4 regions of the Chimaeribacter sp. YP20170169 genome follow, and region 3 is predicted to be linked to each of the others. Evidence: predicted binding sites of a transcription regulator. Region 3 holds the regulator's gene; each other region holds the start of a gene.
The links. Region 3 encodes PurR, which represses purine synthesis genes. Its sites were predicted from a motif close to CANGCAAACGTTTGCNTG; they were not measured.
Positions count from the first base shown of each region.

Region 1: purT (formate-dependent phosphoribosylglycinamide formyltransferase) is a predicted target of PurR. The motif match lies at 3,234-3,251, and genes of this name have one in related genera.
Region 2: purL (phosphoribosylformylglycinamidine synthase) is a predicted target of PurR. The motif match lies at 3,410-3,427, and genes of this name have one in related genera.
Region 4: pyrC (dihydroorotase) is a predicted target of PurR. The motif match lies at 6,119-6,136, and genes of this name have one in related genera.

Region 1 is NZ_CP176824.1:2,294,764-2,302,635, reverse strand. Features, by position in the region: gene ACK3SD_RS10330 (CoA pyrophosphatase) at 1-193, opposite strand, end outside; gene pabB (aminodeoxychorismate synthase component 1) at 190-1,578, opposite strand; gene ACK3SD_RS10320 (YoaH family protein) at 1,725-1,949, shown strand; gene purT (formate-dependent phosphoribosylglycinamide formyltransferase) at 1,996-3,174, opposite strand; gene cspE (transcription antiterminator/RNA stability regulator CspE) at 3,585-3,794, shown strand; gene dbpA (ATP-dependent RNA helicase DbpA) at 3,977-5,359, shown strand; gene ACK3SD_RS10300 (YebG family protein) at 5,472-5,810, shown strand; gene yqfB (N(4)-acetylcytidine aminohydrolase) at 5,837-6,142, shown strand; gene ACK3SD_RS10290 (S9 family peptidase) at 6,308-7,872, shown strand, end outside.
Region 2 is NZ_CP176824.1:882,190-890,061, reverse strand. Features, by position in the region: gene purL (phosphoribosylformylglycinamidine synthase) at 1-3,316, opposite strand, end outside; gene mltF (membrane-bound lytic murein transglycosylase MltF) at 3,592-5,049, shown strand; gene tadA (tRNA adenosine(34) deaminase TadA) at 5,054-5,527, opposite strand; gene yiaY (L-threonine dehydrogenase) at 5,804-6,955, shown strand; gene yfhb (phosphatidylglycerophosphatase C) at 7,003-7,641, opposite strand; gene ACK3SD_RS04065 (PTS transporter subunit EIIC) at 7,645-7,872, opposite strand, start outside.
Region 3 is NZ_CP176824.1:2,194,219-2,202,090, reverse strand. Features, by position in the region: gene punC (purine nucleoside transporter PunC) at 167-1,369, opposite strand; gene punR (DNA-binding transcriptional activator PunR) at 1,513-2,421, shown strand; gene purR (HTH-type transcriptional repressor PurR) at 2,452-3,477, opposite strand; gene cydH (cytochrome bd-I oxidase subunit CydH) at 3,805-3,894, shown strand; gene ACK3SD_RS09820 (C40 family peptidase) at 3,951-4,736, opposite strand; gene ACK3SD_RS09815 (Grx4 family monothiol glutaredoxin) at 5,154-5,495, shown strand; gene rnt (ribonuclease T) at 5,560-6,243, opposite strand; gene gloA (lactoylglutathione lyase) at 6,336-6,743, opposite strand; gene nemA (N-ethylmaleimide reductase) at 6,850-7,872, opposite strand, start outside.
Region 4 is NZ_CP176824.1:2,375,791-2,383,662, reverse strand. Features, by position in the region: gene trhO (oxygen-dependent tRNA uridine(34) hydroxylase TrhO) at 1-41, shown strand, start outside; gene ACK3SD_RS10770 (YceI family protein) at 91-678, opposite strand; gene ACK3SD_RS10765 (cytochrome b) at 722-1,276, opposite strand; gene ACK3SD_RS10760 (response regulator transcription factor) at 1,607-2,263, opposite strand; gene solA (N-methyl-L-tryptophan oxidase) at 2,446-3,561, opposite strand; gene bssS (biofilm formation regulator BssS) at 3,702-3,956, opposite strand; gene ACK3SD_RS10745 (hypothetical protein) at 4,182-4,451, opposite strand; gene dinI (DNA damage-inducible protein I) at 4,636-4,878, opposite strand; gene pyrC (dihydroorotase) at 4,946-6,001, opposite strand; gene ACK3SD_RS10730 (putative quinol monooxygenase) at 6,216-6,503, shown strand; gene rne (ribonuclease E) at 6,586-7,872, opposite strand, start outside.

The sequences.
Region 1 (7,872 bases), 100 kb from region 3:
CGGGAAAGGCGACCTGTCCGGCATGTTTGCGCAGCGTGTCGGCACGGCGGGTCAGCAGCAGCGTCGGCGCTGGACGGCAGACCACCGGCAGCAGCACCGCCGCCTGACGCACCGCGCGCGGCGGCCGCGCCGGGGCGGGCTGTTGCAGCATAAAGCGGGTAATGAACTCATCCAGCGTATAGTCAGCACTCATTCGGTAGTGTCCCTCTCCGGTTGCCGGGCGTGGTCGCGCAGTTGCGGCAGGATGCGTGCCACCTTGTCAAAGGTCTCCTGGTACTCCGCCTGCTCGTCGCTGTCGGCGACGAGGCCGCCGCCAGCCCAGCAGTATAGCCGCCCCTGCTCGGCCAGCAGCGTACGGATGGTGATATTGGTGTCCATCGCGCCGCACAGGCTCAGGTAGCCGATGCTGCCGCAATAGGCGTTGCGGCGCTGCGGCTCCAGCTCCTCAATGATCTCCATCGCCCGCACCTTGGGCGCGCCGGTGATGGAGCCGCCGGGGAAGCAGGCGCGCAGCAGGTCAGTGGCATGGCGATCGTCCGGCAACCGGGCGGTAATGGTGCTCACTAGATGGTGCACCGCCGGGAACGGCTCCACCACGAACAGCTCCGGCACCCGCACGCTGCCCGGCTCGGCGACGCGGCCGATGTCATTGCGCAGCAGGTCAACAATCATCAAATTCTCTGCCCGGTCTTTCTCCGAGGCGGCCAGCCGCGCCGCCTGACGGGCATCCGCCTCCGGGTCAGCCAGCCGTGGCAATGTGCCCTTGATGGGGCGGGTCTGGATCTGCTGCTGCTCCAGCCACAGGAAGCGCTCCGGCGAGACGCTCAGCACCGCCTGTTGCGGCAGGCGCAGGAAGGCGGAGAAGGGCGCGCGGTTGCTGGCGTTAAGGCAGGTGAAAGCCTGCCACTCACAGCCTTGGTAGGGGGCAGAGAAGCGCTGGGTCAGGTTGATCTGGTAACAGTCGCCGCTACGCAAATAGGCCTGTACCCGGCGGAAACGCTCGCCATAGCCCTCGCGGCTCAGGTTGGCCTGCCACTCGCCGGTCAGGCGAAAATCCGCCACTGGCGCGGGCAGGGCGGCGTGGCGCGCCAGCCAGGCGAGGCGGGCATCCCGATCGCCAAGGCACACCAGCGTCAGGCGCTGGCGATGGTGATCCGCGATCAACGCCCAGTCATAGATGCCGACCGCCATATCCGGCGCACGTAGATCGGCCTCCGCCTGCGTCGGCAGTGCCTCCACCCGTCTGCCGAGATCGTAGCCAAACAACCCCAGCGCACCGCCCTGGAACGGCAAATCCGCCTCGGCGGTCGGCGTCACGCCCAGCGCGGCCATGGCTTCCCTGACCAGCATGAAGGGATCGGCATCACTCACGCGCGTGCCGGTCATATCCTCAATCACGGTGGAGGCCCCCTGCGTCACCAGCGTGGCGCAGGGGTCTGCCACCAGAATATCGAAGCGGTTATGCAGGTGATCCGCCTGCCCAGAGTGCAGCAGCATCGCCCACGGCAGGGAGGAGAGGGGGGCAAAACGCGTCAGCAGCGCATCAGGGGTATAGTCGAGGGTGGTGGTCGTGCACATGATCTCAAGCAATCTCAGCGGCCTGCCGCCGGGGCGGCAAAAAAGAGGCAGCCAGCCTACCACAGAACCCCGGCAGAGGGGAAAGCAGGCCGCTAGGTCATCGGCCCGCTGGCGCGTATACTGGAACATTAACAGAGGAGAGATCCATGCAATCGGGTATGCCGGCACTTACACACCAGGAGCAGCAGCAGGCTGCGGAACGTATTCACCAGCTCATGGAGCAGGGGATGAGCAGCGGGGAGGCGATCGCGCGGGTCGCGCAGGAGATCCGGGAAGCCCACCGTGGCGCACAGGTGGCGGTGCGTTTTGACGAAGAGGATGAGCAGGATCAGGATGACGAGGCGGAAGAGGAGGACGGGCACGCCCGTTAACCCCTGCCAGCCACAACGGGCGCAGAAGCGCCCGTGATGTTTTGAATCAGCCGCTCACCTTGACGGCAGCCGCGGCCTGAATGGCGCGCTCGACCGCCGCCTCGACCGTGTCGCCGGTCGCCAGTGCCACGCCAAGGCGGCGCTTGCCAGCAATCTCGGGCTTGCCGAACAGGCGGATCTGGTTATGGCCGCCCAGCGCCTGTTCCACACCAGCAAAGCGCACGTCGCCGCTGGTCAGCTCCGGCAGAATGACCGCCGAGGCTGATGGGCCAAACTGGCGCACCTCGCCAATTGGCAGGCCAAGGAATGCGCGCACATGCAGCGCAAACTCCGACAGATCCTGTGAAATCAGCGTCACCATGCCGGTATCATGCGGGCGCGGCGACACTTCACTGAAGATCACCTCATCGCCACACACAAACAGCTCGACGCCAAACAGGCCGCGGCCGCCCAGCGCCTTCACCACTTGCTCAGCAATGGCCTGCGCGCGTTGCAGCGCCAGTTCACTCATCTGCTGCGGCTGCCAGGACTCACGGTAGTCACCCTCTTCCTGACGGTGGCCGATTGGCGCACAGAAGTGGATGCCATCCACCGCGCTGATGGTCAGCAGGGTGATCTCGAAATCAAAACGCACCAGCCCCTCGACAATCACCCGCCCGCCGCCAGCGCGCCCGCCCTGTTGGGCATACTCCCAGGCGGCTTGCATCTGGTCTGCGGTGCGGATCAGGCTTTGGCCCTTGCCGGAGGAGCTCATCACCGGCTTAATGATGCAGGGCAGGCCAATCTCCTCCACGGCCTGGTGGAAAGCGCTTTCGCTGTCAGCAAAGCGGTAGCTGGAAGTAGGCAGGCCCAGGGTCTCCGCCGCCAGACGACGGATGCCCTCGCGGTTCATGGTCAGGCGGGTGGCCTCGGCGCTCGGCACCACGTGGTGGCCCTCCTGCTCCAGCGTCACCAGTAAACTGGTGGCGATGGCCTCGATCTCCGGCACGATAAAGTCAGGGCGCTCGCGCTCAATCACGGCGCGCAGCGCGTCGCCATCCAGCATATTGATCACGTGGCTGCGGTGGGCGACGTGCATGGCCGGGGCATCGGCATAGCGGTCAACGGCGATGACTTCCAGGCCAAGACGCTGGCACTCAATGGCCACTTCTTTACCTAATTCACCCGAGCCTAACAGCATGACACGGGTCGCGGAGGGGCGCAGGGCAGTTCCAAGGATCAACATAGCTTACCTATCTGTTTCAGGGTTGACTGACTCGACTTAAAAATGACGCGCGCAGTATAAACGAAAACGTTTGCGTGTGCAGCCGTGCTGACGTTCTTTGGCCCGCGTTCATGTGTGATTTTTAGGCACCGACGGCAGGCCATGCCATCCACGCATCGGGCGTTTTGTCAGGAAAACCAATACAATCCATAGCTTAGGACAGGAGAAAAATTTGCGCTGCCCGCATGAATATGCGTTAATTCCCCGGTCCTGCGGAGCAGGCAGCAGGTGCGGTACCTCAATGGGATGAGCGGTTTTTATGGGATGGCCCTCCCGGCTTTTCAGCGGTTCTGGTGTCGTTATCCTGATGCTGGCCTGTGGCGCAGGGCGTCTCGCGCCTGCGGGCAGACTTATCAATGAAGGAAAACGCCATGAGCAAGAAAACTGGCCACGTGAAGTGGTTCAACGAATCCAAAGGCTTCGGCTTCATCACCCCGGCTGACGGTTCCAATGACCTCTTCGTCCACTTCTCGGCGATCGTTAGCGACGGCTTCAAAACCCTGGCGGAAGGGCAGCAGGTGGAGTTCTCCGTACAGGAGACCCCGCGTGGCCCATCGGCTGCCAACGTGGTCACCATCTGACTGCGCATTGCCGCCCCGTGCGGTGAGCGCCTGAAAACCCGCCCGGCGCGGGTTTTTTTGCCCTAGGCCCCCGCCGTGTTACCGCGCCCGGCCCGCTCTCTGCTATGATGGGCGCTTGCCGGAACTGACTGTATTGCAGCACACGCCCGCCCCCCTTTTTTTCCATCATAAGAGCGACTGTCTTGAGCACACTCCCATTTTCTTCCCTGCCGCTGCCGGCGGAGCAACTCGACAATCTGGCGGAACTGGGTTACGCCACCATGACCCCAGTACAGGCCGCCGCCCTGCCGGCCATCCTTGATGGCCGTGACGTCCGTGCCAAGGCACAGACCGGCAGCGGCAAAACCGCCGCCTTCGGCATTGGCCTGCTGGACAAGATTGTCGCTGGCCAGTACCTCACTCAGGCGCTGGTGCTCTGCCCAACCCGCGAGCTGGCGGATCAGGTGAGCAAAGAGCTGCGCCGCCTCGCGCGCTTCACCCAGAACATCAAGATTCTGACCCTGTGCGGCGGCCAGCCCATTGGCCCGCAGCTTGATTCGCTGGTGCGTCCGCCGCATATCGTGGTCGGCACGCCGGGCCGGGTACAGGAGCACCTGCGCAAGCAGACGCTGAACCTGGACGCACTGCGCCTGCTGGTGCTGGATGAGGCCGATCGTATGCTCGACATGGGCTTCAGCGATGACATCGACGAGGTGATCCGCTACACCCCGCCGCAGCGCCAGACCCTGCTGTTCTCCGCCACCTACCCGGAGGGGATCGCCCGCATCAGCGCGCGTGTCCAGCGCGAGCCGCTGACGATTGAGATCGACGGCGGTGAGCAGCCGCCCTCCATTGAGCAGATTTTCATCGAAACCAGCCGTGACAAACGCCTGCGCCTGCTGACTGGCACTCTGCGCCACTACCAGCCGGCCTCGTGTGTGGTGTTCTGCAACACCAAACGCGATTGCCAGGAGGTGGCCGACGCGCTGGCTGCCGAGAACATCAGCGCGCTGGCCCTGCACGGCGACCTGGAGCAGCGTGACCGCGATCAGGTGCTGGTGCGCTTCGCCAACCGCAGCTGCCGGGTGCTGGTGGCGACCGATGTCGCCGCGCGCGGCCTCGACATCAAGGATCTGGAGCTGGTGGTGAACTACGAGCTCTCCTTCGACCCCGAGGTGCACGTCCACCGCATTGGCCGCACCGGCCGCGCGGGTACGGCCGGTGTGGCGGTCAGTTTCTGCGCCCCACAGGAGATGGTGCGCGTGCACGCGCTGGAGGATTACCTCGCCATCCGCACCCAGTGGCAGCCGGCTGACAAGCTGATGGCGACCCCGTCCGTGGCGCTCGAGCCAGAGATGGCTACGCTCTGCATCGATGGCGGCCGCAAGGCGAAAATCCGCCCCGGCGATATCCTTGGCGCGCTGACCGGTGACGCCGGGCTGACGGCGGCGGAAGTCGGCAAAATCGACATGTTCCCGGTACACGCCTATGTGGCGATCCGCCGTGCCAGCGTCCGTCGTGCGCTCTCGCAGCTCCAGCAAGGTAAAATCAAAGGCAAAAGCTGTAAAGCCCGGTTATTGAAGTAATTTATTTTTTGGGAGGCGGGTTCCGGTTTGTGCGAAAGGGCTTGCCTCCCCGTCCTATTTTCCTTAAACTGTATATCTATACAGTAGTGTGCCATTAAGAGGATTAACACTCATGACGGTTGAAGTGAAATATGTCGTGGTGCGACAAGGCGAGGAAAAGATGACGTTTGCGACCAAGAAAGAGGCTGACGCTTACGACAAGATGCTGGATCTGGCCGATACCCTGTCTGAATGGCTGGCCCATTCCGCACTGGAGATGGAAGAGGGCGAGCGTGAAAGCCTGAGCTTCTTCCTGGCCGAGCATAAAGATCCGCTGACCCAGATCCTGCGCGGCGGTTCGCTGGAGAGCGTGCTGGCGAGCAAAGCGGAAGAGGGTGCTGAAGAGCCTGCGCGCCTGAAGCCCAAGGGCCGCGGCAAAGAGGCGGCGGACAGCGACAATCAGGCCGCCTGAGCCTGACGCCATCAAGGAGTGATGCCATGCGATCCTTTACCTTCTATCGCCGCTTCCAGGATGACATCCTGGCCGGCCGCAAAACCATTACCCTGCGTGACAGCCTTGAGGCCGACGTCACGCCGGGTGAGGTGTTGTGCGTCTCGCGCCTTGAGGATGGCGGCGTCTTCTGCCATCTGCGCGTGCTTGCCGTGACGTCGGTGGCCCCTTCCGAGCTAAACGACACCCATGCCCGGCAGGAGAACATGTCCCTCCCTGAGCTGCGACAGCTTATCCAGACCCTCTACCCCGATATCCAGCAACTCTACTGCATTGAGTTCGCCCTCTGTTAAGGGCTATCATGCCTCTTTTGTTAAGATGTTGTTTTCAGGTTGCCTGAGGCGCCAACATTTATCCGACGCCTGACCGGCGCAGTAGCCATACTTAGCAGGATTCCATGCGCCGGTGCGTCCTTTCGCCCCTTATCGGTTAACAATGGCAGTGCCAGGGAACAGTCGATGATTACACCACCCAAAGCTGACAAGCGCCCCCATACTCTCACCACGCACGGTGATAGCCGTATCGATGAGTATTACTGGCTACGTGATGATGAGCGCAGCGCGTCGGACGTGCTGGCCCACCTGACCGCCGAGAACCAGTACACCGAGCAGATGATGCAGCCCCATCAGGCACTGCGTGAAACCCTCTATCAGGAGATGGTGGATCGTATCCCGCAGGAGGATGCCTCAGTACCCTACGTGCGCCACGGTTACCGCTACCAGACCCGCTACCAGCCCGGCAAGGAGTACCCGATCTACGTGCGCCAGCCTGCCGCCGAGACGCAGGCATGGGAGGTGCTGCTGGATGCCAACGTGCGGGCGGAGGGGCATGAGTTCTACACCCTCGGCGCACTGGACGTCAGCCCGGACAACCAGCGGCTGGCGATGGCGGAGGATTTCCTCTCGCGCCGCCAGTACGACATCCGCATCCGTGAGGCGGCCAGCGAGCAGTGGTCGGAAGAGGTGATCACTAACACCTCTGCCAGCTTTGAGTGGGCCAATGACTCCCGCACCCTCTATTACGTGCGCAAGCATGACAAAACGCTGCTGCCTTATCAGGTTTATCGCCATATGGTGGGCAGCGATCCGGCGCAGGATGTGCTGGTGTATGAGGAGCAGGACGACACCTTCTACGTCAGCCTGGAGAAGACCACCTCCGAGCGCTATATCCTGATCCACCTCAGCAGCACCACCACCTCAGAGATCCTGCTGCTGGACGCGGCGGAGCCAGAGGCCGAGCCACAGATCTTTGTGCCGCGCCGTCGTGACCACGAATACGCCATCGATCACTACCGTGACCACTTCTATATTCGCTCCAATAAAGAGGGCAAAAACTTTGGCCTCTATCAGGCCGAAAGCCCGGACGAGGCGGGGTGGCAGGTGGTGATACCGGCGCGCCAGGAGGTAATGCTGGAGGGCTTCAGCCTGTTCCGCCACTGGCTGGTGGTGGAGGAGCGCAGCGAGGGGCTGACCCACCTGCGCCAGATCCACTGGCAGAGCGGGGCGCAGAAGGAGATTCGCTTCGACGATCCCACCTACGTCACCTGGCTGGCCTATAACCCAGACCCGGAGACTGAATTGCTGCGCTACGGCTACTCCTCCATGACCACCCCCAGCTCGCTGTTTGAGGTGGATATGGAGAGCGGCGAGCGCACCCTGCTGAAACAGCAGGAGGTGAAGAATTTTGATAGCGGCCACTATGCCAGCGAACGGCTATGGGTGACGGCGCGCGATGGGGTGAAGGTGCCGGTGTCGCTGGTCTACCGGCGTGACCTGTTCCAGGCGGGGGCCAACCCGCTGCTGGTCTATGGCTATGGCTCCTACGGCAGTAGCATGGATCCCTCATTCAGCACCAGCCGCCTGAGCCTGCTTGACCGTGGCTTTGTGTTTGCGCTGGCGCACATCCGCGGCGGCGGGGAGTTGGGCCAGCAGTGGTATGAGGATGGCAAGCTGCTTCACAAGCTCAACACCTTCCACGACTTTATCGACGTTACGCAGGCACTGGTAGAGCAGCGCTATGGCCG
Region 2 (7,872 bases), 1.3 Mb from region 3:
CCTCGCCCGCGCCCAGCACGTCGCCGTAGGAGAAGCCGCCGCACGCCACCAGCGTGTGGAAATCTTGCAGGTCACGGCGCCCCTCGATCAGGTCGCTCATGTGCACGTCCACCGCATCGAAACCGGCGCGATGGAAGGCGGCCGCCATCTCCACGTGGGAGTTAACGCCCTGCTCGCGCAGCACCGCCACTTTCGGCCGAGCCTGTTTGGCGATGTACGGCGCGGCCACATCTTCGTCTGGCGCAAAGGTCAGCTTGGCGTTCAGGCCCGGATCGCTGGCCTGCTGCTTGGCGTGGTGCTCCTGATCGGCACACTCTGGGTTGTCACGCAGGCGCTGCATCTGCCAGGTGGTTTCAGCCCACCAGGTACGCAGGGTGCTGCGGCTCTCGCTGTAGACCGCGTGGCCGTTGCTCTCGATCACAAAGCGGTCGCCCTCGGTGGCGCGTCCCAGATAGTGGGTGCACGCTTGCAGGCCGTGCTTCGCCAGCAGCGCCTCAACCTCTACACGCTGCTCCTCTTTCACCTGGATGACCGCACCCAGCTCCTCGTTGAACAGTGCCGCCAGCGCGTCATTGCCCAGCGCATGGATGTCCACCTCCAGACCGCAGTGGCCAGCAAACGCCATCTCTGCCAGCGTCACCAGCAGGCCGCCGTCGCCGCGGTCGTGGTAGGCCAGCAGTTTGCCCTCTGCCACCAGCGCCTGCATGGCGTTGAAGAAGCCTGCCAGCTGTTCGGCGTCATGCACATCGGCGGTGGTGTCGCCCAACTGGCGATAGACCTGCGCCAGCGCGGTGGCACCCAGCGCGTTGCGGCCGTTGCCCAGATCGATCAGCAGCAGCGCATTGTCGCCCTTGTCGGTGCGCAGTTGTGGGGTCACGGTGCGGCGCACATCCTCCACGCGGGCGAAGGCGGTGATCACCAGCGAGAGCGGCGAGGTCATCTCACGCGTCTCGTTGCCCTCCTGCCAGCGGGTCTTCATCGACATGGAGTCTTTGCCGACCGGAATGGTCAGGCCGAGCGCCGGGCACAGCTCCTCGCCCACCGCGCGTACCGCGTCATACAGGCCCGCGTCCTCGCCGGGGTGGCCCGCCGCTGACATCCAGTTGGCGGAGAGTTTCACCCGCTTCAGGCTGCCAATGTCGGTCGCCGCCAGGTTGGTCAGCGCCTCGCCGACCGCCAGACGGGCGGAAGCGGCAAAGTTGAGCAGCGCCACCGGGGCGCGCTCGCCCAAGGACATCGCCTCGCCGTGGTAGCTGTCGAGGCTGGCGGTGGTGACCGCACAGTCCGCCACCGGGATCTGCCACGGGCCGACCATCTGGTCGCGTGCCACCATGCCGGTCACGGTGCGGTCGCCGATGGTGATCAGGAAGGTCTTCTCCGCCACGGCTGGCAGGTGCAGCACACGGTTAACGGCGTCGGCCAGGGTGATGCCCTCGCGTTGCAGCGCATGGCCGGCCGCCTGTTGGCGCGTCACATCACGCAGCATTTTCGGCGTCTTGCCCAGCAGCACATCCAGCGGCATGTCGATCGGCTGGTTGTCGAAGTGGCTATCGTTCAGCGTCAGGTGGCGCTCTTCGGTCGCCTCGCCAATCACCGCGTACGGGGCGCGCTCACGGCGGCAGATCTCATCGAACTGCGCCAGTTGCGCCGGTGCCACCGCCAGCACGTAACGCTCCTGGGATTCGTTGCACCACACTTCCAGCGGACTCATGCCCGGCTCATCATTCAGGATGTCGCGCAGCTCAAACCGGCCACCGCGGCCGCCGTCGCTCACCAGCTCTGGCATGGCGTTGGATAGGCCGCCCGCGCCGACGTCATGGATAAACAGGATCGGGTTCTCTTCGCCCAGCTGCCAGCAGCGGTCAATCACCTCCTGGCAACGGCGCTCCATCTCTGGGTTGTCACGCTGCACGGAGGCGAAATCGAGGTCGGCGTCCGACTGGCCAGAGGCCATTGAGGAGGCCGCGCCGCCGCCGAGGCCGATGTTCATCGCTGGCCCGCCCAGTACAATCAGCTTGGCGCCCACGGTGATCTCACCCTTCTGCACATGGTCGGCACGGATGTTGCCGATGCCGCCCGCCAGCATGATCGGCTTGTGGTAGCCACGCAGCTCCACGCCATTGTGGCTGCTGACCTCTTCCTCATAGGTACGGAAGTAACCCAGCAGTGCCGGCCGGCCAAATTCGTTGTTGAAGGCCGCGCCGCCCAGCGGGCCTTCGGTCATGATGTCGAGCGCGGTAACAATGCGCTCCGGCTTGCCGAAATCCTCTTCCCACGGCTGCTCAAAGCCAGGGATGCGCAGGTTGGAGACGGAGAAGCCCACCAGCCCTGCTTTCGGTTTCGCGCCACGCCCGGTTGCGCCCTCATCGCGGATCTCGCCGCCGGAGCCAGTGGCCGCGCCCGGCCACGGGGAGATGGCGGTCGGGTGGTTGTGGGTCTCCACCTTCATCAGGATATGCGCCTCCTCCTGATGGTAGTCATAGCGTCCCTCTTTCGCGTCAGCGAAGAAGCGGCCCACCGTCGAGCCTTCCATTACCGCGGCGTTGTCCTTGTAAGCGGAGAGCACGTGGTCCGGGGTCTTCTCAAAGGTGTTCTTAATCATCTTGAACAGCGACTTCGGCTGCGCCTCGCCATCGATCACCCAATCGGCGTTGAAGATCTTGTGGCGGCAGTGCTCGGAGTTCGCCTGCGCGAACATATACAGCTCGATGTCGGTCGGGTTGCGCCCCAGCGTGGTGAAGGCCTGTTGCAGGTAGTCAATCTCATCCTGCGCCAGTGCTAGGCCCAGCTTGACGTTCGCCTGCTCCAGCGCGCCGCGCCCTTCGCCCAGCACATCCACATGCCCGACCGGAGCCGGCTGGTGGTGCGCAAAGAGCTGCTGTGCCTGCTCCAGCTCGCTAAAGACGCACTCCATCATGCGGTCATGCAGCAGCGCGGCCAGCGCCTGCCACTGCGCGTCCGTCAGGGTCGGCGCCTCAATATAGAAGGCTAGGCCGCGCTCAAGGCGCGTGACCTGTGTCAGGCCACAGTTATGGGCGATGTCCGTTGCCTTGGAAGACCACGGGGAGATAGTACCGGGGCGTGGCGTCACCAGCAGCAGGCGGCCTTGCGGGGCGTGTTCGGCGAGAGAGGGGCCATATTTCAGCAAACGCTGCAATTTGGTCTGTTCGTCGGCGCTCAGTGGCGCACTGACGTCGGCAAAGTGTACATATTCGGCGTAGACAGCGTCGACCGGCAGGCGGGCTTCCTGGCAACGGGACAGCAGTTTGTTAATACGAAAAGCCGACAAAGCGGGCGAACCACGCAGTATTTCCATCATTTCAGTTCTCTCGTCTTCGAAGCCGCAGGCAGGGCTTCATTGGGCGCAACAGGGGGAAAACGCGGGCCATTATAGAGAATCCCACTGCCAGACGAAACCGTTTGCGCAGGGATAATTACGATTAGTCCGCTTTTGCCGCCTTTTGGCAACCGGTGCCAATAAAGTTGCGTGTTGGCTTTTTGTTGAGCAAAATGCGTCGGCACTGGGATTTTACACATGCCTTAGCATGACCTAACACACGCAATGACATCGCGCCGCAGTGAGATAACTATTTGAAGCGCATACAATTAAATTACCTTTTTGTCGGGGCGGTAACGCTGCTCCTGGCGCTGGCCCTTTGGCCCGCCATTCCCTGGCACAGCAACCAGGGCGACCAGCTTGAGCGTATCCTGTCACGCGGCGAGCTGCGCATCAGCACCCTTAACTCCCCGCTGACCTACTACACCAGCCAGGAGGGCGCGGGTGGGCTGGACTATGAGCTGGCCCAACACTTTGCCGAGTATTTGGGGGTCAAGCTGGTGGTGCGGCCGCAGCGCAGCATTGATGACCTGTTTGACGATTTGGATGACCAGCGCGCCGATCTGGCCGCCGCTGGACTGATCTACAACACTGACCGGCTGGCCCGTTTCCGCGCCAGCCCCGCCTACTATTCCGTGTCGCAACAGCTGGTCTACCGGCAGGGCCACGCCCGGCCCAAAAACCTCGACGCCCTGAAGGGCCGGCTGGCGGTCGCCTCTGGCTCGGCCTACGTCACCACCCTGAAGCAACTGAAAGCGGGCAAGCACCCCAACCTGAGCTGGGAGTCGGTGGGCGATCTCTCGACGCGCGAGCTGCTGGAGCAGGTGGCGGACGGCAAGCTGGAGTACAGTATCGGCGACTCCGTGACCATTGGGCTGTTGCAGCGCATCCACCCGCAGCTGGCGGTGGCCTTTGACATCACTGATGAGGAGCCGGTCACCTGGTTCTTCCCGCGCAGCGGCAATGACAGCCTGCACGCGGCGCTGCTCGACTTCTTCAGCCAGATGATGGAGGACGGCACCCTGGCACGGCTGGAGGAGAAGTATCTGGGCCACGTCGGCAGTTTTGACTACGTGGACACCCGCACCTTCCTGGCGGCGATCGACAACATCCTGCCCGCGCTGCAACCGCTATTTGAGAAGTATGCGCGCCAGTTTGACTGGAAATTGCTGGCGGCCATCTCCTATCAAGAGTCACACTGGGATCCGACCGCCACCTCCCCCACCGGCGTGCGCGGCCTGATGATGCTGACGCGCGCCACCGCCGCTGGCCTCGGCATCAATGACCGGCTGGACTCGGAGCAGAGCATCCAGGGCGGTACGCTCTATCTGGAGCGGCTGATGGAGAAGGTGCCGCAGAGCGTGCCGGTGGATGAGCGTATCTGGTTTGCGCTGGCGGCCTATAACATGGGCTACGGCCACATGCTGGACGCGCGCAAGCTGACCAAGGCACAGCAGGGCAACCCGGACAGCTGGGTGGACGTGAAGCAGCGGCTGCCGATGCTCAGCCAGCGCCGTTACTACAACCAGACCACCTATGGCTATGCGCGTGGGCAGGAGGCGTATAACTACGTGGAGAATATCCGCCGCTATCAGGCGAGTCTGGTGGGCTATCTGGAGGAGCGAGAGAAGAAGGCCGCCCAGCAGGCGGCCCTCGATGCGCAGTACGCACGCGGTTACCCGGCGGTCTCCGCCGAGGCGGCCGGGCTGTAGCGCCTTACTGGCCGGCGGCGCGCGCCGCCTGTTTCAGCGCCTTCTGCTGGGCGCGGCGCAGGCGGAAGAAGTCGCTCAGCTGGGTGGAGCACGCCTCCGCCAGCACGCCCGACTCCACCTCAATCTGGTGGTTCATGCCGGGATGGCGCAGCACGTCGAGCAGCGAGCCGACCGCGCCGGTCTTCAGATCCTCCGCGCCATACACTAGCCGCCCGATGCGGCTGTGCACCATCGCCCCGGCGCACATCACGCACGGCTCCAGGGTCACGTAGAGGGTAGCGTTCAGCAGCCGGTAGTTTTGCAGCACCTGGCCGCCCTGCCGCAGCGCCATGATCTCGGCGTGGGCGGTAGGATCGTGGCGGCCAATCGGCCGGTTCCACCCTTCGCCAATCGGCTGGTTGTCCAGCACCAGCACCGCGCCGACCGGCACCTCCCCCTCATCCTGCGCGCGTTGCGCCAGCGTCAATGCGTGCCGCATCCAGAATTCGTGGTTATTTTCCTGCGTCACATTGACCTCATCATCTATTTGCCGCGCGCATTATACACGGCTGCTCCCCCCATTCTAGCCTCTCGCCACCCAACCCGCTGCCGCGAGCCGCCACGCGGCAAAACGCTAAGTGAATCACCTAACAAATCAGGGAGTTAATTTTTTCATGGTGCACTGGAAAGTGCCGTCTCTTTGCGGGAAATCAATTTGCCGCATCAATAACAGGACTATGGTGAGGGCCTACCCTACCCGGACAGGAGAGTTACCATGGCCATTTCCACCTTTTATATTCCCTCCATCAATGTCATTGGCGCGGGCTGCCTGACGCAGGCGGTCAGCGTGATGCAGGATCACCACTTCCGCCACGCGCTGATTGTCACCGACAGCGTGCTCAGCCAGCTGGGCGTGGTGGCGCAGGTGCAGGCGCTGCTGGCGGCGGGGGGCATCGAGAGCAGCGTATTTGATGGCACCCACCCCAACCCCACCTGCCAGAACGTGGCGGATGGGCTGGCGATCCTGCGCGCCAGAGCATGCGACTGCGTGGTGTCGCTGGGCGGCGGCTCCCCGCATGACTGCGCCAAGGGCATCGCGCTGGTGGCGGCCAACGGCGGCGAGATCAAGGATTACGAGGGCGTTGACCGCTCCGCCAAACCACAATTGCCGCTGATTGCCATCAACACCACCGCTGGCACCGCCTCGGAGATGACGCGTTTTTGCATCATCACCGATGAGGCGCGCCACATCAAAATGGCGATTGTCGATAAAAACGTGACGCCGCTGCTGTCGGTCAACGATCCGCAGCTGATGGCCGGGATGCCGAAGGGGCTGACCGCCGCCACCGGCATGGATGCCCTGACCCACGCGGTGGAAGCCTATGTCTCCACCGCCGCCGACCCGATTACCGACGCCTGCGCGCTGAAGGCCATCACCATGATCGCCAACAACCTGCCTACCGCGGTGGAGGATGGCGCGAATCCACAGGCGCGTGAGGCGATGGCCTATGCCCAGTTCCTCGCCGGGATGGCTTTCAACAATGCCTCGCTCGGCTATGTCCACGCGATGGCGCACCAGCTCGGCGGCTTCTACAACCTGCCGCACGGCGTCTGCAACGCGGTGCTGCTGCCCCATGTGCAGGCATTCAATGCCCAGGCGGCGGCTGGCCGGCTGAAAGAGGTGGCGGCGGCCATGGGAGTGGCGGTCGAGGGGATGGATGACACACAAGGGGCAGAGGCCTGCATCGCGGCGATCCGTGCGCTGGCGAAAGCGGTCGGCATTCCGGCGGGGCTGCGTGCGTTGCAGGTGCGCGAGGAGGACTTCCCGACGCTGGCGACCAATGCGCTGAAAGATGCCTGTGGCTTCACCAACCCGGTACAGGCCAGCCACGCGCAGATCATGGCGATCTTCGCCGCCGCCATGTAGCCAGCAAAAAGGGCGGAAATCCGCCCTTTTTTTCACCCTGCCCTGTTTCACTCCAGCTGTTGCAGCTCGCCCTCTTTGCTCACCCGGAAACGGTGCTCACAGAAGAACAGCAGCGGGTTATCCTGCTTGCTGTCGCTGTAGCCGCTGTAGAGTTTCAGCGGTGTGCCAAGGCGCTGCTCCAGCTGCACCACCTTCTGGATGCCGAGGCAGCGCAGCGGCAACACCCAGCCGCCGTTACGCCGCGCCATGCGGCTGCCAACCAGCTTCACCCGGTGCAGGAAATCGGAGCCGTGGTAGACCTGCTCCACCAGCCGCTGCGGCGATCCGGTAATCAGCCATACCTCGGCGTTATGCTTGTCGAGGTACTCGTTCAGGCGCATCTGCACCACCGGGAAGGCGGTTACCACGCTACGGAACCAGGTGACGAAACGCAGCTCCAGATCCTTGAGCCGCGCCTCGCTATGGCCAAACGTGATGGCCCATAGCAGCAGGCTCATCGGCCAGCGCGCCGCGCGGCCCCCCACCAGCAGCCCCAGCCCGATGACCGGCAACAGCGGCACCACCAGGATCAGGTTTTGCGGCATCCGCCAGAGCATGAAGCGCAAAAAACTGCCGAACATGTCCTGCTGGTGCAGTGTGCCATCCAGGTCAAAAAACACTACCCGTCGGGCCTGTGCCTCACTCAATCTCTACTCCTCAGGATCGTGGAAACCCAATATCCAGGTAAATATAAACCCTGCCACTACAGCGGCCAGATAGCCGGCCAGGTAGAGCACTACCTTGCCCGGCACCATGGTCAGCGCCAGCGGTAAACCGGAAATACCAAAAGTAATGACCGTAGCCACTTTCCAGACACTTATCAAGGCGCCGCCGACTGCCCCGCCGAGACAGGCGCCGATGAACGGCTTGCCGAGTGG
Region 3 (7,872 bases):
ATCCCTGACAAAATGCGCGCACTCCTCGCGCACCAAGACTTGATAAAAGTTTTGTAAAACCGTTGTTCTTATCGAGTGAAAAAGAGTATAGGCGCGCCAGAAGCGATACTCAATAGTCAATCCCTTCTGGCGCAAAGAATAATCAAGCGATTATTCAGTAAGGCAATTATGCCGTTTGGTTAGTATGCCGCTCATGACGGATGGCTGCCTGCGCCGACGCATTACGCTGGAGCAGGTAGCCTGCCAATGCCAGGCCCACGGTGCTCAGCATCACACTGACGGTTGCCATCAGCGGCTGGCTGATAAAGGCCGATACCATCAGACTGGCGACGAAGCAGAGTCCCAGTTGCAGGGCATTCTGCAGGGCCGCGGCCTTGCCGGTGCTCTGCGGGAAGGGCAGTAGCGCGTTAGCCACAATTATGGGATAGAGTGCGCCATTTGCCAAAGCCATCACACAAAATGGCACCAGCAACAGCGCCAGCCCCGGCGTGGCGAGCCAGGCCAGCAGGAACAGCGCGATGATGCTCAGGCTGTAGCCAGCCAGCAGCCACGGCACTAGCACCTTGCCATCACGGCGGCTGACCACGTAGCGGCAGCCAAACCCACCCATCAGGAAGGCAAAGGTCTGCGGCACGTAGCTCAGGCCGATGGCATCCGCGCCATAGCCCATGGCGTGCAGGATGAAGGGCGAGCCGGTCAGCCAGGCGAAGAAGCCTGCCGAGCAGGCGGCATACATCAGCACGTTGCCGCTAAAGACGCGGGAGCCGAGCAGCGCCAGCATTCCTACCTTGGGGGCCGGATGGTCAGCACCCGGCCGGTTGGCAGGCTGGAGCCGCAGCGTTGGCACCAGCAGCAGCAGGGTGATGGCGAGCAGCGCCAGGAAGATGGCGCGCCAGCCAAAGTGGTTCAGCAGCCAGGCACCCAGCAGCGGGGCCAGCGCCGGTGACAGCGCCACCAGCGGCATAATGGTGGCAAACACCCGTTTCGCCTGCTCGCCCGTGCAGCGGTCCACCACCAGCGCCTGCCAGCTTACGGCCGCGGAACAGACTCCCACCGCCTGCACAAAGCGCATCAGCCAGAGCTGGCGCGCATCCTGCACCCACAGCATCCCGGCGCAGCCGACGGCAAACATCAACAGCCCCAGCACCAGTACGGGCTTGCGGCCGATGCGGTCAGAGAGCGGCCCCCAGATCAGTTGGGCGCAGGCGAAACCGGCCAAAAACAGGCTCAGGCTGGCGCTGATGGCATTGGGCGTCAGCGAAAGATCTGTCTGCATCTGGGCGAAGGCCGGCAGGTACATGTCAGTGGCCAAAAAGCCAAGCACACTCAGTCCGGCCAGATAGAGCATGAAAAGAGGGGAGCGGGTCATAGCAAATTCCTATGGTTTGTTAGTAGATGATAAGAAAAACGCATAGCGGTGCGCACTCTACTGGAGCAGCCAGGGCATTGTGAAACGTTAAAATTTGCGCCATGCTGTGAAAAATTTTGCAAGCAGAAAGAGTGGGGCGCGCCATGTGGTCAGAGTATTCGCTGGAGGTGGTGGACGCCGTAGCACGCACCGGCAGCTTTAGCGCGGCAGCGCAGGAGCTGCACCGGGTGCCCTCGGCGGTCAGTTACACCGTGCGCCAGCTGGAGCAGTGGCTGGCGGTGGAACTGTTTGAGCGCCGCCACCGTGATGTGGCGATCACCGAGGCCGGACAGGTTTTTATTGAGGAGGCGCGCGGTGTTATCAAAAAAATGCAGGCCGCGCGTCGCCAGTGCCAACAGGCGGCCAATGGCTGGCGTGGGCAACTCAATCTGGCGGTGGATCGGGTGGTGCGTGCCGATCGCACCCGGCAGCTGGTGCTCGATTTCTACCGCGAGTTTCCCGATATGGAGCTGCTGATCTCGCCGGAGGTGTTCAACGGCGTCTGGGATGCGCTGGCGGATGGACGGGTGGATGCAGCGATTGGTGCCACCCGCGCCGTGCCGGTGGGCGGCAGCTACCGCTTCCGCGACATGGGCTTTCTGCCGTGGCGCTGTGTGGTGAGCCGTACCCATCCGCTGGCACAACTGCCCGGCCCGTTGGCGGATGAGCAGTTGCGGCCGTGGCCAGCCCTCTGTCTGGAGGACACCTCCCGCACCCTGCCGAAGCGCGACACCTGGACGCTGGATAACCAACGGCGGCTGGTGGCGCCAGACTGGACCAGCGCGCTGGATTGCCTGCTGGCTGGCCTGTGCGTGGGGATGATCCCGGCGCACATGGCGCAACCGCTGATCGATCGTGGAGAGTTGGTGCTGCTGACGCTGGCGCAACCCTTCCCGGACAGCGCCTGTTGCCTGACCTGGGATCAGGCGCGCACCTCGCCAGCGCTTAGCTGGTTGCTGGATTATCTGGGGGACAGCGAAACGTTGAACCGGGAGTGGTTGCGTGGGGAGTAAAAACCGGGGCGCATGGCCCCGGCTGGTCGATTAACGGCGGTAGTCGCGGTAGGGGCCATCGGCCACGGAGCGACGCTCCACCAGTTTCGGGCGCACTTCAATGGTCTGCGGGTCTTCACGCTTGCTGGTGATGCGATCCAGCAGCATGGCAAAAGCACTCTCGCCGAGGCGCTCTTTCGGCTGGTGGATGGTGGTCAGTGCCGGGGTAAAGTAGCGCGCGTTACGCACGTTGTCATAGCCAATCACCGAGATGTCTTGTGGCACGCGCAGGCCCATCTCGTCGGCGGCGCAGATGGCGCCCATTGCCATGATGTCGCCGCCGCAGAACACCGCCGTTGGGCGCTGCTTCTGCACCAAAATCTGCTGCATCGCCTTGTAGCCGGACTCCGGCTCAAAATCACCCTGTACCACCCACTCCGGGCGCACAGTGATATTTGCCTCTTCCATCGCCTTCAGGAAGCCCTGATGGCGGCCGCCGCCGGTGTTGCGTGACAGCTGGCCGGGGATGATGCCGATATCACGGTGGCCGCGCTCAATCAGATAACGGCCTGCGATGTAGCCGCCCTCAAAGGCGTTATCAATGATGGAGTCAGTAAAGTCGCTGCGTGCTGAACCCCAGTCCATCACCACCATCGGGATGTTGCGGTACTCCTCGAGCATACCGATCAGCTGATCCGGGTACTCAGAGCACATCACCAGCAGGCCATCGACGCGCTTTTGCGCCAGCATCGCCAGGTAAGCTTGCTGCTTGTCGAGGTTATTGTGGGAGTTGCAGAGGATCAGGGTATAGCCCTTGCTGTAGCAACTGTTCTCCACGGACTCAATCACCTCAGCGAAGTAGGGGGCCTCACTGGAGGTCGCCAGCAACCCGATGGATTTGGTGTGGTTGACTTTCAGGCTGCGCGCCACGGCGCTTGGGGAGTAGTGCAACTCCTTGATGGCGGCCCAGACCGCCGCCTTCGTCTCTTCAGCGACGAAACGTGTTTTGTTGATAACGTGTGACACGGTGGTGGTGGACACGCCGGCACGTTTGGCGACATCTTTAATCGTGGCCATGGGAAAAGTGACTCCTGAAAATACGTGTTACAGCACGTAACTATAATGTTAATCGTTTGCCTGCGTTTATTCTTCTGCCCACCGTAAAAGATGCAGTGAATTCTAGGGGGAGAGGACGGTCATCTTCGCTGGGGAGCGGTGGGGCATTGCAGCCGCGGCCGGGTACGCAGTGTGTAAACCGCGAATTTTCCCCTATTCTTGCGCAAAGGGGAAGCAGAAAATTATCCCGTTGCGCATCACGACGTGATAGGCACTGCCTGCAATACTGTGAGAATATGAGAACTCATACAAACATTGTGGTTTTGTTTGCGTTATTCAGGAGAACACATGGATACCAATTTGAAACTGTCGCTATGCACCACTGTGGCGGCGCTCACCATGATCATTGCCTTTAGCTTTACCGCTGTTTTGGGCTAATCCGCCTGCACCAGAAAAAAAAGACGCCCTTGGGCGTCTTTTTTGTTACGCGGTGGTCAGCGCACGGTCTTGGGGGTCATCACGCGGCGGGCGCCGACGTAATGGTCCTGCCAGTAGTCATTATCCAGATAGCTGATGCGGATATCCTCGCCGGTGCGCGGTGACTGGATAAATTTGCCATCGCCGAGATAGACGCCAACATGGTCAGCCGCGCCACGGTTGGCGATGCGGAAGAAGACCAGATCGCCGCTCTCCAGCTCGCCACGTTTAACCGGCGCGGCATCACGCAGGTGGTACATCTCATTGGCGGTGCGTGGCAGGCGGATCTTCATCACATCTTTATAGGCGTAATAGACCAGCCCGCTGCAATCGAAACCGGTGGTGGGGGAGGTGCCGCCCCAGCGGTAGGGCTTGCCTACCTGCTTCATTAGCTTGGTCATCGCCGTTTGCTTGGCTTTCTGGTAGCGCTTTTTATGCGCCGGGCTGAGTGCCAGCGGGCCGCTCTCCACAGCTTTGGCCTCGTGGCCGGGCAGGCGCTGGCGGCCATAGCCTTTTTTATAGCCCTTTTTCGGCGGCGTCACCTTGACCAGATGGGTAGAGGCGGTTTTACGTGTTTTACCGCTTTTGGTCGTGACCTTGACCACCTGAGCCTTGTCGCGGCTGGTGGCTTTTTTCTTTACGCTGGTTTTCACCGGCTTGCGCTTTTTACGGTCATCCGTCCTGGCCTCACTGGCATGGCCCTTGCGGGGTTCGGCCGACGTGCGCGCATGGGGCGACGCATGCGCCAGATTCATACAGAGCTGGGTAAAAAGCAAAACGAAAAGCGTAACGAGTAAACGCATGGCAACGCTACCAAAAGTGTCCGACAAACATCCATGGAGGCCCAGTATCACTGAAACCTGCCGCACAAAAAAGCATGAAACCCCCTGATTCTAATTCATATTGTCAGAAAAAGTTAATAGCTTTTTTCATTAGTGAAAACTGGGGGGGAGATATGCTGCTTTTATCCGCAACTCAAGCGGTTAGCGGCCTGGCGGCATAGAGGGATAACGCGTTTTTCCGATAAACCTCATCGTTCAGATCTGTTACTGTTAACATATGTTTAATTATTGTTAGCAGTCAGGCCGACGAATTTGGGGCATGGGGGAAAACCCTGCAAAAAATGGTGTTTTCATCCCGTTGCCGCCCTCGTTACAATAGGCCACTGCTGATTTGATGTGACGCGTAATAGCCAGCCAATGGCTTGAGGAAGCAAGACAATGACGACAATTGAAAAGATCCAGGCCCAGATCGCGGAAAACCCGATCCTGCTGTACATGAAAGGCTCCCCGAAGCTGCCAAGCTGTGGCTTCTCCGCTCAGGCGGTACAGGCGCTGTCCGCGTGCGGTGAGCGTTTTGCCTATGTGGACATTTTGCAGAACCCGGACATCCGTGCTGAGCTGCCGAAATACGCCAACTGGCCGACCTTCCCGCAGCTGTGGGTGGATGGTGAACTGGTCGGCGGTTGCGACATCGTGCTGGAGATGTACCAGCGCGGCGAACTGCAACAGCTGATCAAAGAGACCGCCGAGAAGCACCGTTCCCAGGAAGAGCAACAGTAATCCGGGCGCGGGGGCAACCTCAGCGGCAATGAAAACGGGCGACCCTAGGGTCGCCCGTTCTGTTTTACTCGTCGGCCTCTGGTGTCGCCAGCGGCCAGCCACCCAGCCGTTTCCAGCGGTTGACCAGCTCACAGAACAGCAGTGCCGTCTGCTCGGTGTCATACAGCGCGGAGTGCGCCTGGGCGCTATCAAAGGGGATGCCGGCGGTGATGCAGGCTTTCGCCAGCACCGTCTGCCCGAGCACCAGCCCGCTCAGCGCCGCGGTATCAAAGGTGGCAAAGGGGTGAAAAGGGTTGCGCTTGAGGCTACCGCGCTCGGCGGCCGCCATCAGGAAGCTGTGATCAAAGTTGGCATTGTGCGCCACAATAATCGCCCGGTTGCAGTTCTGCTCCTTCATGCCCTTGCGCACCATCTTGAAGATGGCGTGCAGCGCCTCATACTCACTCACCGCGCCACGCAGCGGGTTGTGCGGATCGATGCCGTTGAAGGCCAGCGCCTCCGGTTGCAGCACCGCCCCCTCAAATGGGGCGACATGGAAGTGCAGCGCCTCATCACGCGTCAGCCAGCCGTCGTCGTCCATGCGCAACGTCACGGCGGCGATCTCCAGCAGGGCATCGGTACGGGCGTTAAAGCCAGCGGTTTCAACATCAATCACCACGGGATAGAACCCGCGGAAGCGGCCACTCAGGGCGTTGGGATCACTTTTATCAGCCATCAGTTTCTTATCAGGTTCGAATTCAGCGCGCATTATGGCAAATTTTCGCGGCCGATGCAGGGGAAGGGCAATACGCAGGAGAAGACGGGCGACGGCGTGCCGCGCCCGTAGGATCAGGGAAGCTATCAGTTGCCGAGGCCTTTGCCAGCGTGGCTGTTTTCAATCAGCTCGATCTTGTAGCCATCCGGGTCTTCCACAAAGGCGATCACGGTGGTGCCGCCCTTGACCGGGCCAGCTTCACGGGTCACATTGCCGCCAGCATTGCGGATCTGGTCACAGGTCGCCGCGACATCATCCACGCCCAGCGCGATGTGGCCGTAGGCCGTCCCCATGTCGTAGCTCTCGACGCCCCAGTTATAGGTCAGTTCAATCACCGCGCCTTCGCTCTCTTCGGTATAGCCGACGAACGCCAGGGAGTATTTGTATTCGGTATTTTCACTGGAACGCAGCAGACGCATGCCTAATACCTTGGTGTAGAAGTCGATGGAGCGTTGCAGGTCACCGACGCGAAGCATGGTATGGAGTAAGCGCATAAAGTCCTCTGATAACAGGTTGGCACGCGGCGAGGTGTTCGCCGCGTGGATAAAAACAGTTAAGTATAGCCTTCGCAGGCGAATAAATTCAATGTGATGCAGATAGTCACAGCGTTGGGTAGTCGGTGTAGCCATCACGGCCACCGCCATAGAAGGTCTCTGGCTGCGGTGGGTTGAGCGGCGCCTGCTGGGCAAAGCGCGCCACCAGATCCGGGTTGGCGATGTAGTCGCGGCCAAAGGCGGCGGCATCAACGTAACCGGCGTCAATCAACTGCTCCGCCTTCTGCTGCGTATAGCCACCGGCCCCGATGATCACCCCCTGATAGCGGGCGCGAATCGCCTTGCGCAACGCCTCCGAATAGGGACGGCCGCCGACCCAGTCCGGCTCGGAGATGTGCAGGTAGGCCAGTTGGCGGGCGCTCAGTTGCTCCACCAGCGTCAGCGCATCCTGCTCCTCCTGCTTGCCATTGCCCATGCCAGCGACGGCACCGACCGGCGAAATGCGGATGCCGACGCGGTCAGCCCCCAGTTCGGCCACCACGCTCTCCACGACGTCCAATGTCAGGCGCAGGCGGTTCTCGACACTGCCGCCATACTCATCATTTCGCAGGTTGGACTCCGGCGACTGGAACTGGTGCAGCAGGTAGCCGTGGGCGGCGTGGATCTCCACATAGTCAAACCCGGCCTCCCGTGCATGAATGGCGGCCTGGCGGAATTGTGCCACTACTTCGGCGATCTCAGCCACGGTTAGGGCGCGCGGCGGCGAGCAGGGAACGCGCGTCAGGTTGCCCTGCTCATCCCGTATCGTGGTGCGGGTGTCGGCGGTCTGTGCCGAGGGGGCGACCGGCGACTGCTGGCCCGGTTGCAGTGAGGTGTGGGAGATGCGGCCAACGTGCCACATTTGCAGGGCGATGTGGCCGCCGCGCGCATGGACGGCGTCCGTGATCTGGCGCCAGGCAGCCACCTGCTCAGGGGAGTGGATGCCCGGCGCGCCAGCATAGCCCTTGCCCTGCAAGGAGATTTGCGTCGCCTCGCTAATAATCAGCCCGGCGCTGGCGCGCTGGCTATAGTACTCGCCCATCAGGGCAGTCGGCAGATCGCCCGGCTCCTGGCTGCGCAGGCGGGTGAG
Region 4 (7,872 bases), 180 kb from region 3:
CACGCCTGCACATCCCGGCGCCGGACAACAGCGACGCCTGATAAGACGAAAAAGGCCACCCCACGGGTGGCCTTTTTTATGGCGGCGGCCTTATTTCGGCCTGACCCCCTCCAGCGAGATGATCAGCTCCACGTTTTGTGAGGCCGGGCCAAGCTTGGTATTGATATTGTAATCCTTCAGCGCGAACTCGCCCTCGGCCTCAAAGCCGGCGCGGTAGCTGCCCCACGGGTCATCGCCCTGGCCGATCAGCTTGGCTTCCAGCGTCAGCGGCTTGGTCACGCCATTGAGCGTGAAGTCACCGGTGATCTTCAGTTCGTCGCCATCCTTCTCCACCTTGGTGGAGGTGAAGGTCGCCTGTGGATACTTGCCGGTATTCAGGAACTCCGCGCTGCGTAAGTGCTTGTCGCGCTCGGCATGGTTGGTGTCCACGCTGTTGGTATTGATAGTCACGTTCACCTTGTCAGCGGAAGGGTTCTGCTCATCAAAGGTGAAGTTACCGTCAAAATCATTGAAGCTGCCATAGATCCAGCTATAGCCCAGGTGCTTGATGCGGAACTGCAAGAACGCGTGCTGCCCCTCTTTATCAATCTTGTAGTCAGCGGCCACGGCCGCCCCCGCGCTCATCATCAGGGAGGCGAGGGTCACGCCCAGAACGCTGCGCTTAAGCAGGTGGGTCATCGTTGTCATAACATTCTCCATGTATCCAGTAGGTAACGCGTTATCAAGAGAGGCGGCGACCCAGCATCCGTCTGAGGGTGTCATCGCGATCGATAAAGTGGTGTTTCAGCGCGGCCAGCGCATGTAGCACCGAGAGGATCACCACGCCCCACGCCAGCCAGAGGTGCAGGTCGCCGGCCAGATCGGTCTGGGTGGCGTCGAGGCTAAACAGCGCCGGCACGTTAAACCAGCCGAAGACGCTAATGGGCTGGCCCTCCGCGGTGGAGATCAAATAACCGGTGACCATGATGGCAATCAGCCCGGCCAGCAGCAGTAGGTGCGCAGCCGTGGCGGCCATCCGCGTGAGCGCGCTGTAACTGCTGAGCGGCAGGGGCGGCGGCGAGACAAAGCGCCACAGCACGCGGAACAGCATCACGATAAAAAGCAGGGTGCCGACGCTCTTATGCAGCTCTGGCGCCCGGTGATACCAGGTATCGTAGTAGCCAAGTGTCACCATCCATAACCCGAGGGCGAACATGCCATAAACCACCAGCGCCGCCAGCCAATGGATCACAATACTGGTATGCCCAAAGGCATGGGTATCATTGCGGAATTTCATCATCGACCTTTTGCTTGCCGACAGGGGATTTTCCAGAAAATAGTCATCAGCCAAATTAAAAGCAACAATTATTTTTCAAATGAAATAATTAGCTAACTTTATTCATCTTTTTTGACCGGTAAGTGGGAAGGTTATTCAATGCCATCGGTTGAGTAAGGAGGGAAATAGCGAGCAGAAAAAAACCGACACCGGCGCTTGCCGTTATTAATGTCAATTAACGTTATTAATACGTCAGTTTTATTCAGGAAGTGTCAATATAACCAAAGTGATTTGACCCAGTGGAAAGATAACGGGCAGCGGCGGCAATCCATTGCCCATCACTCTAGGCGGCTAGGGAACCAAATCGTAATTCAGGTAAGCCAGCAGCGAGTTATCTGTCAGGCGGCGATAGGCTGGCGGAAAGATCACATACTTAAGCATCGGGTAGAGCGAACAGAACTCTAGCCGGTTGCGCACCGCCAGCTTCTGGGTGGCGTGGCGCTTGTGCACGTACACCGTACGGCCGCAGATCCCCAGTTGCTGGGCAATCTGGTGGTTGGTTTTCTGGTGGTCTATCCATAGCACAATCACGGCCAGCTCCTGCCGGGTAAAGAGATAGCCGTTGTTGGTATAGGTGATAAAGCCACCCGGCTGGCACGGCGCGGTCAGCATGGGGAGCAGGGCCGTCAGGCCATGTTTGTTCATCAGCGCCACCCGGCCAGAGAGCGGAATTGGGTCCGTTGAGGTGGGATAGGGGGCATCAAGGTAGATGTAGACCCGCGCCGGGCCGCACAACAGGAAAAAATCCGCCAGCGAGGGAAAAGGGCCGCTGCAACGGCAGTGGTGGGTCAGGTTTACCAGCACCACATCAAAGAAGGCGCCGCGCAACATCTGGAGGGCCTGTTCAGGGGAGGCGGCCTGCTGGAGGGTAATATGGGGGTAATCTGCCAGGAAACTGGACGTGCCGAGAAAGGTATAGGCACAACTATCAACAATAAGTATTCGCATTCTCTGCTCACTCGTGGGCAATACATGAATGTCCATTTCATTAGTGCGCAAAAATAAGCAGAACATCTCGCAACGTCAATTCAGAAAAAGAGGGGTGTCACCCCTGCAAAAGCCGAATATATTCTCTAGATAAATACAGGCAAAGAATTAATATTCTGCGCCTGTATATTATTGCGGGCCGGTCAGTCGAAACGGTTCAGGCGGAACGGCGTGAGGTCAAAGGGAATGGGCTGGTCATCGGCATAAAGGGCAGCAATCTCCCCGAGGACACTGGCAAATTTAAAGCCGTGGCCACTCAGGCCGGTGATGACCATCGCCTGCGGGCAGTCGGGCAGGGTATCAATGATAAAGTCCTCGTCTGGCGACATGTCATAGCTGCACGCTTCGCCATGCAGGCAGACACCGACACCCGGCAGGAAGCGGCGCAGGAAGCGGAACACCTCGGTGCCATCCTCCGCCACACTGCCGAATGGCCGGCACTCCGCCAGCGTCTCAATTGGCTGGCCGCCATTGTGCTTGCCCAGTTTCAGCCCCTCTTTGCCCGCCGGGAAGCCGTAGTAGTGGTCATTTTCGCCCGCTTCAACGGTGAAGGCCGGGAAGTGGTTCTCCTGGCTGTAGCGCCCATCGGCCTGATGCCAGGCGAAAACCTTGCGCACCGGCTGCATCGGCAGCTCAGGCAGCAGCGCTTTCACCCAGCTACCGGCGCAGATCACCACTTTGCGTGCGGTAAATACCCCCTCCGGCGTGGTGACGCTCATACCCTGTTCCAGCGGGGTAACGGCGCTGACCGGGCAGTTGAACAGCTGGGCACAACCGGCCTCACGGGCCAGCCGGATGTAGCTTTCAATCGCCTTTTCACACTCCAGCACCCCAGAGCGCGGCTCAAAAATCCCGATGAATTCATCCGGCACGGTAAACACCGGCCAGCGTGCCTGTACCTGCTGGGAGTCCAGTATCTCCACTGGCAAACCGTGGCGCTCCGCGCTCTGGCGGACATTGTGCAGGAAGGCTGACTGCGCTGAGCCAATATTGATGACGCCGCAACGGTGGAACACTGTGGCTTCGCTCTGCGTCGCCAGCTGTTCCCATAGCGCCTGCGCGCGCAGCACCAGCGGCACATAGCGTTCACCCTCACCATAGGCATGGCGAATAATGCGTGTCTGGCCGTGGTGGCTGCCGCTCTTGTGCGGCGGCATTGCGCTGTCAATCATCAGCGTCTTCAGCCCGGCCTGATGCGCATAGTAGCCCGCCGCCGCCCCAACGGAGCCGCTGCCGACAATGATCAAATCATATTCCATGAAACTGCTTCCTCTTAGGCACCCTGAATCCTAGCCATGATAGAGATCTTCCCGCCAATGACAATGCGTGGCGCAGGGGGCGGCCTGAAAATGCAAAAGGCACCCGGAAGAGGGTGCCTTAGGCCGAGAGGTAAACAACATTAATGTTTACGGTGATCAAGATCCAGGTATTCATTGGATTCGATTTTTGCGATGCCAGCTTCAAGAATGGAGACGAGTTGCCGTGCAACATCGGTAGTCAGCCATAATGTCCTGTCGACATGGGCCTCTTCGGGTGACTGGTCTGTTGAAGACAGGTAATGAAGACGAATCATCATGGCGTCGTAAACATCGACGGTACTGATATCCCAACCTACGAGCGGGTGTGTCTGAATTACTTCATCTTTTCTGTCCATATAGACCCCTTAGGTGGTAGTGACTAACGTGAGTGACTAACTGAGGATCAAGGCGGCTCGTTATCAGGTGAGCAGGTTAAGTATAAGCACGGCCGACAGGTTTTTGGAAAGTAAAAGTTGATGCTAGGCTAAAAAAATGCCTGAACGGGCAGGAATTGAGCAAAATTCGCTTTTTTTCTACTTAAGCTATAGGAACCTCCCCGGCCACGCCGGAGAGGCTAAATTTTATTCGGCAGTGGGGGTAATCGTTGGAGAAAATCGTTTTTCCCACTGTTCCGCCAGCTCGGCGAAATGCTTCTGCGTCTCGGCATCCCGATTCTGGTTTTGGGCTTCCAGTTTCAGGCTGTGAATCATTAATTGTGCTGATTTATCGTCATGACTGAATGCCAGATAAGAGAATGCCGCTTCCAGTACACCTAACCGCCGTTGCTGATCGCGGATCAGCTCCAGCAGCTCGCCAAACGTCATTGCCTCTTCTGGTTTTTCGGTGACCATGTGTTTCTCCTGTTTGATGACAAGCCAGATATAGACGCCGCTGTGGGCAGCCCGGCACGGGGAGCCGCCGGAGCGGGAACGCTAAGAAGACCACTTAATGCTATATCGGCTTGGGCAAGTTGAACAGGGGAGAGCGGCAGATAAAAAAGCCGGGAAGCGACGCCCGGCAAAAAACAGCGAAAGGTCAGAGATCGGTGGTGAACCACTCATCGGCGCTCTCCCAGGTTTGCTGGAGGATCTCTTCGATGAGTGCCCGGTCTGTTTTGGCGCCGCCCAACACGGAGAGATGGTTGGCGCCAGCATAACGCACCTGTACCGATACGCCGTCGAACTGCTGGTTCAGGCGTTTACTCAGCTCACCAGAGAGCGCCTCAAGGGCACCACCTGGCAAGGGTTTGGTTTTATCAAGGGTCAATTCAACACGCATTACGCACCCCCTGCGCCAGATTTACCTGTTTATTTATACAGTATGGCGTGAGGGTGCGCAAGCCCGTTTAAGCGCTCTGGTTGCGTACCCGCCACGGCAGCGTCTGGCCGGCTAGGAAGGGCACAATGGTGTCGCCGGGCAGGGCAATCTCTTGCGGCTGGGTTACCTCGACGCGCTCCAGCTCAATGAAATCCTCATTGACCGGCAGACCGTAGAACTGCGGGCCGTTGAGCGAGGCGAAGGCCTCCAGATGCTCCAGCGCGCCCAGCTCCTCAAAGACGGTGGCATAGGCAGACATCGCCAGCGGCGCGTTGAAGCAGCCAGCACAGCCACAGCTGGACTCCTTGCGGTGGCGGGTGTGCGGCGCGGAGTCAGTGCCGAGGAAGAAGCGGTCACTGCCGCTGGCGACCGCACGGCGCAGCGCCTCCTGGTGGATATTGCGCTTCAAGATGGGCAGGCAGAACAGATGGGGACGGATGCCGCCCACCAGCATGTCATTGCGGTTGAACATCAGGTGCTGGGGAGTGACGGTGGCACCGAGGAAACGGTCGCCGTTCAGCACGTACTCTGCCGCATCTTTGGTGGTGATGTGCTCAAACACAATCTTCAACGACGGGAAGTGGCGGCGGATAGGATCCATCACCTCATCAATGAAACGCGCCTCGCGGTCGAAAATATCCACGTGCGCATGGGTCACCTCGCCGTGGATCAGCAGTGGCATACCGATCTTCTGCATCTGCTCGAACAGCGGATAGATGCCCGGCACGTGCGTCACGCCGTGGGAGGAGTTGGTGGTGGCATTGGCCGGGTAGAGTTTAGCGGCGGTAAAGATGCCCTGCTCAAAGCCCTGCACCAGTTCATTGGCGTCCAGGGTGTCAGTTAGGTAGCAGGTCATCAGCGGTTCGAAACGGTGGCCCGCGGGCACGGCCGCCAGGATACGATCCCGATAAGCAATCGCTTGCTTACACGAGGTGACAGGGGGAACCAGATTCGGCATGACGATCGCCCGGCCAAAAACCTCGCTGGTGTAGGGCACCACGGTTCTGAGCATGTCATCATCACGCAGATGGATGTGCCAGTCGTCAGGGCGGCGGATCTTCAGAACTTGCGGTCGTGCGGTCATTTCAAACTCCGGCATAAATAAAAAAGGCGTTATGGGCGGCCTTGTGAAGAGGCGATTTATGGCGGGGTGTAAGCATAAGCGGAAAGCGCCGTCGATGCATCTGTTTGTTAATCCAAAGTTGAAATCGATTGCGTGATGGGGCCATAGTGAGTGTATTCATTCGGCCGGGGCCGCATTATCCGCAGGCCCGGCCTCATTATTAAGGAGTTTACCTATGGAAGTGCGTGTCGTCGCAACCTTGGTCGCCAAGCCTGAACATCAGGAAGAGGTGGCCAGCACACTGCATGAGATCATTGAGCCGAGCCGGCTGGAAGTGGGGTGCATTCAGTATGAACTGCATCAGGACAGCGAAGATCCAGCCTGCTTTGTCTTCTTTGAGCGCTGGCGCTCGCAGGAGGCGCTGGATAAGCACAATAACAGCGAACACTTTGGCCGCTTTGCCAGCCAGCTGGAGGGCAAGCTCGCCTCCCTGGATATCAAAACGCTGAAACAGATTGCCTGACCACTGGGCGCAGGCATAAAAAAACCCGCCAATTGGCGGGTTTTTCTTATCTACCAACCCCCCCATGGGGAGGGCGGCAGGCTTACTCGCTCATTTCTGGGCGGGTAGCCGGGGCAGTGGCGGTGCTGGCCGCCGCGTGGCCGCCAGCGGAGCCTTTGCCTTCAAAGTTGAAGGTTGGGCGCTGCCAGTTGCTTTCGCGTGGTGCTTCCGGCTGGTAGGCCGGGGCCGGTGCCTTGGTCATCGGTGCCGTGGCGTGATGCTTGAAAGCAACCTGCGACTGTTCAGCTGCCTGGGCGGCTTCGGCCACCAAGGTCGCCTTGGCTGCTTCCTCTTCCACTGCCGGGGCAACCTCAACGTTGGTTGCAGGCGCGGCTTCCACTACGGCTTCTTCAGCCTGAGGGGCAGCGTTTACGGCAACCGGTGCCGGGGTTTCTGCCTCAACCGGCGCAGAAGTGTCGGCCGGAGCGGCCTCTTCCACTGCGTGGGTGATTTCAGCAGGCTCGACCTCATGAACCGGCTGCGCTTCCGGGGCTGGCGCTGGCTCGGCCACGGCGTGCTCTGCCGGTTCCGCCAGACGGGCTGCCTCTTCCGTCACCACTGGCGTCTCAGCCGGGGCCTCTGCTGGCGCCTCTGCTGAGATGGCTGGCGCGGCGGCAATCGGCTCTGCCGGTTGCTCAGTGGCCGGGGCTTCCACCGGGGCTGGCTGTTCAGCTGGCTCGGCGTTCACCGGTTCCACGTCCATCTCAATGGCACCCTGCGGCGCTTCAATCACCACGCTGTCAGCGTTGACCAGCGGATCGGCGACAATTTCCAGCGTCGGGGTAGCGACCTCTGCGGCGTCAGCCACCTCATCTTCCGGTTTGTTGCGGTAGACGTAGTCACCGTTCTCATGCAGTTCAGCAATGCCAGCAGAGAGTGCAGTGTGCGGCGACATCTCTTCATGATGCTCTTCCGCAGCGGCCGTCACTGGATAGCTGACCCACACTTTGCCAGAGGCCATCTCTGGTGAGGCGAAGGCGCCTGCCAGCGGCACTGGCGACTGGGACGGGTAACGCTCATCACGATAACGGCGGCGACGCTGGCCACTGACGCGCAGGTGACGCGGCGAACGGCGTGAACGGCGCGGCATACCGCCCTCGTTGCCATTGCGCGACTCGGCGTTGTTCTCCTCCTCGGCGGGCGCGGCGGTGTCGCTCTCTGCCTGTACGACTGGCAGTGGCTGCTCGTCACCAATACGCACACGCTGGGTCAGCTGGCGGCGTTCACGGCGCTGCATGACCGGCTGCGGACGATCTTCCTGCTCAACATCATCGGCGTTGGCGGCGACTGCCTCCTGGGTTGCCACGATCTCTTCGGTCTTGGCATCCAG